DNA from 4 places in the Candidatus Brocadia sinica JPN1 genome. Region 2 is predicted to be linked to each of the others. Evidence: riboswitches for the same ligand, from Rfam matches in the RefSeq annotation. Region 2 holds a riboswitch; each other region holds the start of a gene.
What was found. A riboswitch is a leader RNA that binds a small molecule or an ion and turns the genes downstream of it on or off. The one in region 2 is predicted to bind cyclic di-GMP.
Positions count from the first base shown of each region.

Region 1 (2,203 bases), 2.5 Mb from region 2:
AGGTTATTTGTCATATTGGCTATGACTACACAACCCAGTTTAACTCCCATTTATTAAGGATATCCGGGATGCTCCCTCTTCGTAGGTTCGGGATATTCCTTTTCAATTAGGATAGCCTTCTTCTCCCAGAGGTCTTTCTTCTTATTATAGTTCCAGGTATAATTCTCTTTGCCATTCATCTTATGAACGGCAATGCTCGCTTTATCAACCCTCAAATTATCCTTATTGGTCCCCTGCACAAAGAAGTCCAGGTCGTACGTATTACCGTCTTTCCCTTTAAAGTCTGCACAGACAAAATATTCATCCGTCTTTGTTGGAGAGAGCTTGTCCTTATGCACCTTGTCAAGCATCAACCCTAAATATTTTTCTGTGTTCTTATCAAGATACTTGAAAACACCCTCTGTGGAATTTTTCCGAATGTATTCTTCAGCAAATTTTGCCACATCCTCCTTGGTTATACGCGGTTTTTCCTCCTCTTTGTACGGTATCACTTGTCCCGGATGCTCTCTTTCGGAAAAAGCAGATGAAGCGCTCAATCCTAACATAAACAACAAGACTGTAACTGTTGCCAAACTTTTTCTCGGAATTAGGAATAAATTCATAATTGGGTCTCCTTTATCAAAAGGTAAACGAATCCGTAGCAGCAGTAGCTTGAAAAGGTAAAACTGCCAATTGCCATATAAAGTCACTGGCATGAAAGATACAAAAGTGACATCAATTTCTCCATTGAACCACCCCCTTTCCTGAAAATATTGCTCTGGGAAAAGCCACAAAGATACTGATTCAGCATGTTTTCAGTCAGCATCAACAGCTCTACTGGTGATACTGACTATTATTAAGGGTAGTCAGGCTTCGGATGTTCAGGATGCTCCGGTCGTTTCTTTTCGGTTTTGACGGTCTTCTTCTCCCAGATACCTTTCTTTTCATTGTAGTTCCATGAGTAATTCTCTTTGCCATTTACCTTGTGGATGGCAATGCCCTTTTTATCAATATTTAAATAACTCTTGCTTTTCCCCTGCACAAAAAAGTCAAGGTCGTATGTATGACCGTCCCTCCCCTTGAAATCGGCACAGATAAAATATTCATCCTTCTTTATCTGCGAGAGCCGTTCACGATGCACCTTGTCAAACTTTAACTCCAGATCTTTTTTCGTTTTTTTATCATAGTGTCTGAAGATGCCATCCCTGGAATTTTTCTGAATGTATTCCTCGGCAAATTTCGCCACATCATCGAGGGTTACCATCGAATTTTCTTTTTCTTTGAGTCTTACCATTTGCTCAGGATGATCTGCAGATGCAGTATATGAAGTGGTTGTTTCCAAAGAAATTAATGCGATTCCAAGATACATCATCAATACGGCCGCTGCGGGGGTCAAGCCTTTCTTCAGTATTCTGAATAAGTACATTGTTAGTTCTCCTTTCATGAAAACAAAAAAGCCTTACTGCAAAGATATTCATTCAAACATCTTCGGCAGTAAGGCTATCTTTCATAAAGCCGTTTAAACGGCTCGACAAGACCCTTTACTTTGCGTCCCCTGATCGCCCAGGGTTTGCCTTTGTCGTAATGTTTTTCATCATCAAAATTTTACTATCTATTATCTATTATCTATAGTATTTTTATGCCTTTTATTTCAAGAAAAAATAAAATATTTACCAGTCATGAAGCTGGCAAAACTCAAACAGGCAAAGTAGTTTGACACCTCTAGCATATTATGATATTATCAAAAAACGCATTTTCTAGTTAAGAGATTTGTAATTACTTTAATAATTCATAAAAAATGGAGAGAATTTACATTGGCAAAGGAAAAACTGGTTATCGTGGGTTCCAGGGGCAGTAAACTTGCGCTCATCCAAACAAATTGGGTTATATCAGAGCTTAAAAGGTTAAATCCTGGATTTGAATTTCAGATCGAAAAAATTTCGACAAAGGGTGACAAGATTACCGATGCCCCCTTGTCCCGTTTAGGGGGAATTGGTTTATTTACCAAGGAACTGGAAACGGCTTTAATGAAAGGAAAGATAGACATTGCCGTTCACAGCGCCAAAGATGTGCCAACAGAGCTGCACGAGGGGTTAATGATCGGCGCCACACCCAAGCGCGAGGACCCCCATGATGCCCTTATTAGTAACAACAATGCCAATTTAGAAAAGCTGCCCGATAATGCGCGTATTGGCACAAGCAGCCTTCGCAGAAAGGCACAATT
Region 1 is NZ_BAFN01000001.1:158,713-160,915, forward strand. It holds gene BROSI_RS00650 (hypothetical protein) at 54-602, opposite strand; gene BROSI_RS00655 (hypothetical protein) at 836-1,405, opposite strand; cyclic di-GMP riboswitch class I at 1,467-1,564, opposite strand; gene hemC (hydroxymethylbilane synthase) at 1,794-2,203, shown strand, end outside.
Region 1: another riboswitch for cyclic di-GMP. It lies ahead of BROSI_RS00655 (hypothetical protein); the one in region 2 lies ahead of BROSI_RS11950 (hypothetical protein).

Region 2 (2,203 bases):
TAAACCCATATGCATTATATAACTGTGAGTCATCAAGAAAACCCACAAATTCATTTACACCGTTATTCCCTCGGTCATTCCCATCATCAGCATATTTTCTGTAAATATCCATAAAATTATTCCACATAGACACACTAAACTCATTGTCATCGTAACAAAACCAATCCTCAGGAACCTGCTCCATAACAATTGGCAAAGATTGAATGCCGCAATAACCTAATGTCCCCCCTTTAGGAACCGGAACAGTTTCAGAATATACCCTGGCACGTTTATCAGATTCGCCTGTAACTTCTAATATAGTTGTATTATTTCCTTTTTCACCAAGAGTCGGCAACTTCTGTCTAACTATTGATTTAAAGTCTTCGACTTCCATTTTCCCATTTTGTCTCCTATAAAATCGCCCCTGACTACCTCTTTTTAACCTTTTTTTCCCCAGATGTGTCTTAAGTGCGATATTCTTAATGAAGTCAACAAATTCTTTCAAACTCAGTAACTGAAGTTCATCATCGGTTCTTTTACTTAAGATATCCGATTGCCTAACAGAATCGTTTGGGTTAGAAGGACTCGGTAATTGAGACTTAAACCTTTCAGATATTTGTTCCTTTGGTTCTTCTTCAATTATTCTACCATTTTTAATATGCGAAACACGTTTTCTACTGACCTTGATTCCTTCCGTATTTATGCCAACAACGGCCTTCTTCGATGGAGTTAAGAGATATTCCTTCTGGGAATCCATATCGTGTATTATTTCGAATAGACCTTGTCTTCCTCCTACAACAGGGTTCATATAAACCTTCCCATCGTCTTGTAGAAACATAAGATAGCGATGTCCCTCCTGCAAAATTGGCGCATCGTTTACACGCATTCCTTTATCACCAACCTGCCCCCCTGCATATGACAGCTGAATTTCAGAAAATTTTTTCTGCTTAGAACGCTCTGTTTCATGAACAATTTCAATATCAGTAAAATACACTTCAGTAATAATAAATTCTTTATTGTTAAACTGGCACATTTGACGATCTACTGTACCGATACAAATAAGATCGGCAGTTTGTGCAATTTCCGCAATACTCAGACTAACTTCCATAGCTGTGACTTGCATATAATTCCCTGTAAGGTTTATTCCTACAACTACAATAAACAATAAAAACCATTTTAAAAACCAGTAATTTATTTTCTTCATTTTATCCCCTTGAATTTATTAAGGTATCCGTGACTATCATTATTCAAAGCTACACCTGTAACTTCTGCCAATTTAGCAGTTCTTACACTATAAAACTTGGCCGCATTGATAAAAGCATCCATCGCAATTGCTCTTAAAGCAGATGCATTTGCACTTTTTTCTGTCCTGTCTACTATCTCTGCATACATTACAGTTTCATCGTTTGGATACTCTTTTCGTGAGGTGTACCCCATTGTCTAAGTATTCGACAGAGCTTCCGGCAAAGTTTCTCTATATCCATAAAACAAAAAAGCCTTACTGCAAAAATGTCCATCAAAACATCTTCGGCAGTAAGGCTGTCTTCCAAAATATAACACTAAACCCTTAACTCTCTACTCTCAACTTTGTTGAAGACCCTGTTACTTTGCGTCCCCTGATCACTCAGGATTTGCCCTTTTCGTTATCCTTTTTGTAGGAGGATTTAATAGTTTTTATAATCGCTGTCAAATAAAAAATAAAATTTTAAATCATAGATCAGATTAAACAACGCCTTTGAAAAATACCTTAAGAAAATGTTAATAGCATAAAGTGTACCATAATTAGGACAAAAGAATTATTATGCTATATTAATCTGAAGTAATATATTATTATATATTTATGCATAGTACAAAGATTGAATTGGATATCTGAAAGATGGGGAAAAGTATGACATGGCACATAAGTGTGCCTTCACACTTATGTGCCATGTCACACTTTTTTCTTGAGGAAGACTCAATTCATTTATCATTTAAGACGGTGACCCTTTGCCCCCTTCCACCCACATAAATTTGAAATAAAGTAACAATTTAGTTTTTTGAAAAATTCCAACAATAACAATGTTTTACATACCGTAATAGGGGCAGACTTGAAACCTGCCCCTACAATAAATACCATTCATGCAGGATTTCAAAAAGCTACATTAATACGAAATAAATGGTAGGCGAGCCTACCCTACAAGGCGGCTCATAGCCCATTATTATAGAGATACATCACATCCAGACC
Region 2 is NZ_BAFN01000001.1:2,638,294-2,640,496, reverse strand. It holds gene BROSI_RS11955 (PKD domain-containing protein) at 1-1,183, opposite strand, end outside; gene BROSI_RS11950 (hypothetical protein) at 1,180-1,416, opposite strand; cyclic di-GMP riboswitch class I at 1,506-1,625, opposite strand; gene BROSI_RS11945 (LamG-like jellyroll fold domain-containing protein) at 2,165-2,203, opposite strand, start outside.

Region 3 (2,203 bases), 820 kb from region 2:
AAAGATGCCGTAAACCCCGGCGATTCTGCCTTGCGTAACGGGTAAAAAAGTGGTTAGCAAGGAGGGGAATATCGCTAACCCGTTCACGGAGAGGGGGAAGTGTGAGTGAAAGAACATTCAGACGATAATAAAGATCCTCCCGAAAGCGTTTGGCTTCTACAAGATACCTGAGATCGCTGTTGGTTGCGGCAATGATCCGGACATTTGCAACCCTGCTCTTTGAAGAACCAAGATGCCGATACTCTTTGTCCTGCAGGAAACGAAGGAGTTTAATCTGTGCGGAATAGCTAAGGGCATCTACCTCGTCGAGGAAAAGAGTGCCTCCTTCCGCTTCCGCTACAAGCCCTTTCTCTGCGGTAGAGGCATCGGTAAAAGCGCCCTTTGCATGCCCGAAAAGCTCATTCTCAATAAGGTGGTCCGGCAGGGCACCGCAATTAACCGGAATAAACGGTTTTCCATGTCTGTGGCTATTGTAGTGGATTGCCCGGGCAATAAGTTCTTTCCCGGTTCCTGTCTCCCCGTAAATTATGACTGTTGCATCAGACCAGGCAAGGGATGGAATTTTCTCAATCACGCGAAGGAAGGGTTTCGATTGCCCAATCAGGTGTTCCCGGTGGGACATTTTTTTTACTACTTCAGCCCTGGGAAAAGCACTTGTCTCATTCTTCCGCTGGACAAGCCGCAATATACGCGGAGCCAGATCTATTTCTTTGAAAGGATAAGAGATAAAGTCATCCAGCCCACTTTCGAGGCATTGGAAAACACCCCGTGCAGTATTTTCCCCCTCACAGAAAAGACCGACGACTAAACTCTGTTCCCAATGTTTTCTTACATGAAGGAGAACCTCTATGAAGGATTCAACGGGAGAGGACCGAAGAAAAATGAGGCTGGGTGAAGGGTCTATGGGACCCGGCGGAAAGTGCGAAATGATTTGAATAGAAGTTTCTTTGTGAGGAAGGATATTCCCAATGAGTTTTGAAAATTGCCCAAGATTTCCTTCCGGAGAAGAAATTGGATTAATATCTAAAATCAAAATATTAGTAAAGATCGTTTTTTTCTTCATCTTTAAAATAAAAAAGCCTTACTGCAAAGATATTTACTGAAAAACATCTCCGGCAGTAAGGCTGTCTTTTTCTGAATTAAGGCTGTCTTCTTTATCCCTACTTCCCTGTAAGTCTAAAGACCCTTTACTTTGCGTCCCCTGATCACTCAGGGTTTGCCTTTATCGCTTTGTTTTTATCAATTATGGACAAATTGTATTACAACATCATCTATATGTCAATTCGGAAATGTGACCAAACGCCATCACCATTGGAAATTCCTTAACTGTAAAATAGACACAAAAAAGAACGGTGTCAACTACTTTATTTTTTATTTGTTAGATAAAGTGGTTGCGGAGTGAAAAATCCCAAAGGGTCTTATCGAATAATTAATGTTTAGCAAACTTCAATTAGTTAAATGTCCCTCCTTTTATTGATTCTGATCTTGTTTATTGTTCTTAAATTAGGGTCAATAGGTAACCTGCCATCGAACTCCCAATCACGACCCATAAGGAATGCACTCTTTTCAATACGAATATAACCGCAACACTCACGAGTGCAATTAACCAGGTCTGCCAGTTAATAAGACTGACACGGGCAAGTTGTATTACCGCAACCGCCATGATCGCTACTGCCCCTATGTTGACTGAATCAAGAAAATATGACAACCACTTTGAAGTCCTCATCTTCGGAATGAACGGATTCAACATAGCTACGAAGAAAAAAGACGGTAAAAACATGCCAACTGTTGCAAGTATGGCGCCTTTTATTCCGATAATCTGATAACCGACAAAGGTAACTGCACTTGAAACCGGTCCGGGAGTAAATTGCCCGACAGCAATGGCATCGACAAGTTGTTGTTGGGTAAGCCACCCTAACCGGTCAATGAGTTCATCGTGAAGATAAGCAATTAACACATAACCGCTGCCAAAAAGCACAGATCCGATTTTCAGGAATACCAAAAAGAGTTTAACAAGCGATACGTTGCCAGCAACGTGTCCCGTGGTAAGTGCTGTTGCTGTAATCGCCGTCTTTAAATGTCCTGGTTTTCCTGACAAGAGAAGCAAAGGAAAAAGAGATTCTTTCATACCGCTCTTGTTTTGAACGAGGAAAAGCCAGAACATTCCAAGGAGTCCGAATGCAAGGAGGATGAGCACCTCACT
Region 3 is NZ_BAFN01000001.1:3,461,835-3,464,037, reverse strand. It holds gene BROSI_RS15830 (sigma-54 dependent transcriptional regulator) at 1-1,063, opposite strand, end outside; cyclic di-GMP riboswitch class I at 1,112-1,231, opposite strand; gene chrA (chromate efflux transporter) at 1,499-2,203, opposite strand, start outside.
Region 3: another riboswitch for cyclic di-GMP. It lies ahead of BROSI_RS15830 (sigma-54 dependent transcriptional regulator); the one in region 2 lies ahead of BROSI_RS11950 (hypothetical protein).

Region 4 (2,203 bases), 2.6 Mb from region 2:
CTATGTAAATGGGCAGCTGGCCAATACTCGAACCCATCCGGCGGGGAATACGGTTGTGCCATTGACATTGTATTCCAACATGAGAATAGGGCATACAGGGTTTAATGGTTATTTTAATGGTACGATTGATGATGTTAGAATTTACAAACGTGCCTTGACCGACCAGGAAGTGCAGGATTTGTATAATGCCCTGTAGTAGAGTGTTACCTTTAAAAACTTTTTTGTAAGTTTTATTCATAGAAAACCGTTAACACCAAGGCATGAAATCAGAAATTCAAAACAATTTCAAATAGGCAGTTCAATTGAAGCTGGTGAAGTTTATATCGATGAACAAATAAAAAAGGGTTTTGTGTGACATGGCACATAAGTGCGACGTCACACTTGTGTGCCATGTCACACTTTTCCTTTGCCTTAGCAACGGACGATTCTGCTTTATGGTATCTTATAATAGACTGCATCCAAATGGTTTATGATAAATATTACACGATAAACATTTTGGTCTTGTTTGTGGCATTCTTTTTGACAATTAAAAGTATGCTTGGTTGATGCCTTCTAAGTCATTTTTTACAAGTTTTTTTAACCTGATCTATGGATAGAATTATTGTTGACATAATTTAACAAAAAATTAGGATTCGTACGAAAAATACCGTCCCGAAAAAGGCAAACCCTGAGTGATCAGGGGGCGCAAAGTAAAGGATCTCGTCAGCCATTTAAGCAGTTTAAACAATTTAAACCGCTCATGAGACAGCCTTACTGCCGAAGATGTATCTTAGAATATCTTTGCAGTAAGGCCTTTTTTTTTGGCATTTTAAAATTTAATTGTATAAGAATTCTCATTTTATTTGAGCGGGTTACAGGGTAGCATGGACTTTGTCGTAAGCGCTCAATCGAACGACAAACTTTGTTTGTCCATGTTTAACTTAAGAAAGGGGGGGTGCATCAAAAAAAATCAATTTGTAAATAGTAATTTTGGAGCGTACTTTTGTTTTTTAATTTAAAGAAGAGAAGGAGGAGAATATGCGTAAAATATGTAGGTTACTGTTACTATCGCAAGCTACTTTGTTATTGCCTGCACTTATTCACGTTGGAGCAAATGCTGCTGCTCCAAGGCTTGTGGAAGAAAATAAAATAGAAATGCAAAAACAAACTCATCAGCTAGAGGCTGCAAAATCGAGAACGATGGAAGAGATGCTGGCGGATAATGCAACCAAGCAACCGCTGCAGGTAAAGGAGACATCATTCCGTCCGCACGGAGAGACTTATATAAAACTTTTATAAACAAGGGGTTATTGCGGCCGGAAAAGAAGTCGTATGAATTCAGTAAAAAAACAATTTTTTATCGTAGGTACCCAGAGGTCTGGTACCACGTTGCTTCGCCTGATCTTAAATACCCATTCTCAGATTGCCATACCGAGAGAATCTTTTTTTTTAATGCCATTTTTACGAAAGAAATATCTTAAACGCTCTATCTCCGGTAGCGCTTTAAGGTCTTTTGGCAATTTTCTTTCATCAAAATCCGACTTTCAATCGACATATGTTGATGGTCATTATAACGATTTTTTTCTCACAATTCTCTCACCATGAAAAATTAACACTAAGGGAGCTTATAGACAGGATATTCTCTGCATATTGCCGGAGTGAAGGAAAAAAGTATTTGGGGTAACAAGACACCCTCTTTTTTCCGGAAAATAGATATTTTACAAACGTTGTTTCCTGATGCTAAGTTTATACACATCGTGCGTGATGGAAGAGATGTGTTTGATAGCTGGCGGAAAATGAATTCCTTCAATGATAATGTTGCCGCTGCTGCCCTGGATTGGAGGTATAAACTATTCAGAATTGAAAAATCTTTTAAGAAAATACCCGAAGAAAATAAAATAACCATTCGCTATGAAGATTTGTTGGAAAATCCTGAGAATACAATAAAATCCATTTGTTCTGTAATAGGGATAGGTCGACTCTAGAGGATCCCACTGCTGGATTTTTATAAGACTAGTCACAAACATACGATACCACATCATTCAGAGTTAATATTCAAACCACTGAACAAGGAAAATACGAATAAATGGAAAAAGAATCTGCTTCCCCGAGAAGTCAAGATTTTTAATATGTTGGCAGGGCATTATCTGAAGAAATACAACTATGAAATTGAATATAATGTTCTAAACGTATCTGATATTTTATTTATGATGATGAGTTTACT
Region 4 is NZ_BAFN01000001.1:34,543-36,745, reverse strand. It holds gene BROSI_RS00130 (FG-GAP-like repeat-containing protein) at 1-196, shown strand, start outside; cyclic di-GMP riboswitch class I at 650-761, shown strand; gene BROSI_RS00125 (hypothetical protein) at 1,018-1,278, shown strand; gene BROSI_RS00120 (sulfotransferase family protein) at 1,312-1,584, shown strand; gene BROSI_RS00115 (sulfotransferase family protein) at 1,638-1,964, shown strand.
Region 4: another riboswitch for cyclic di-GMP. It lies ahead of BROSI_RS00125 (hypothetical protein); the one in region 2 lies ahead of BROSI_RS11950 (hypothetical protein).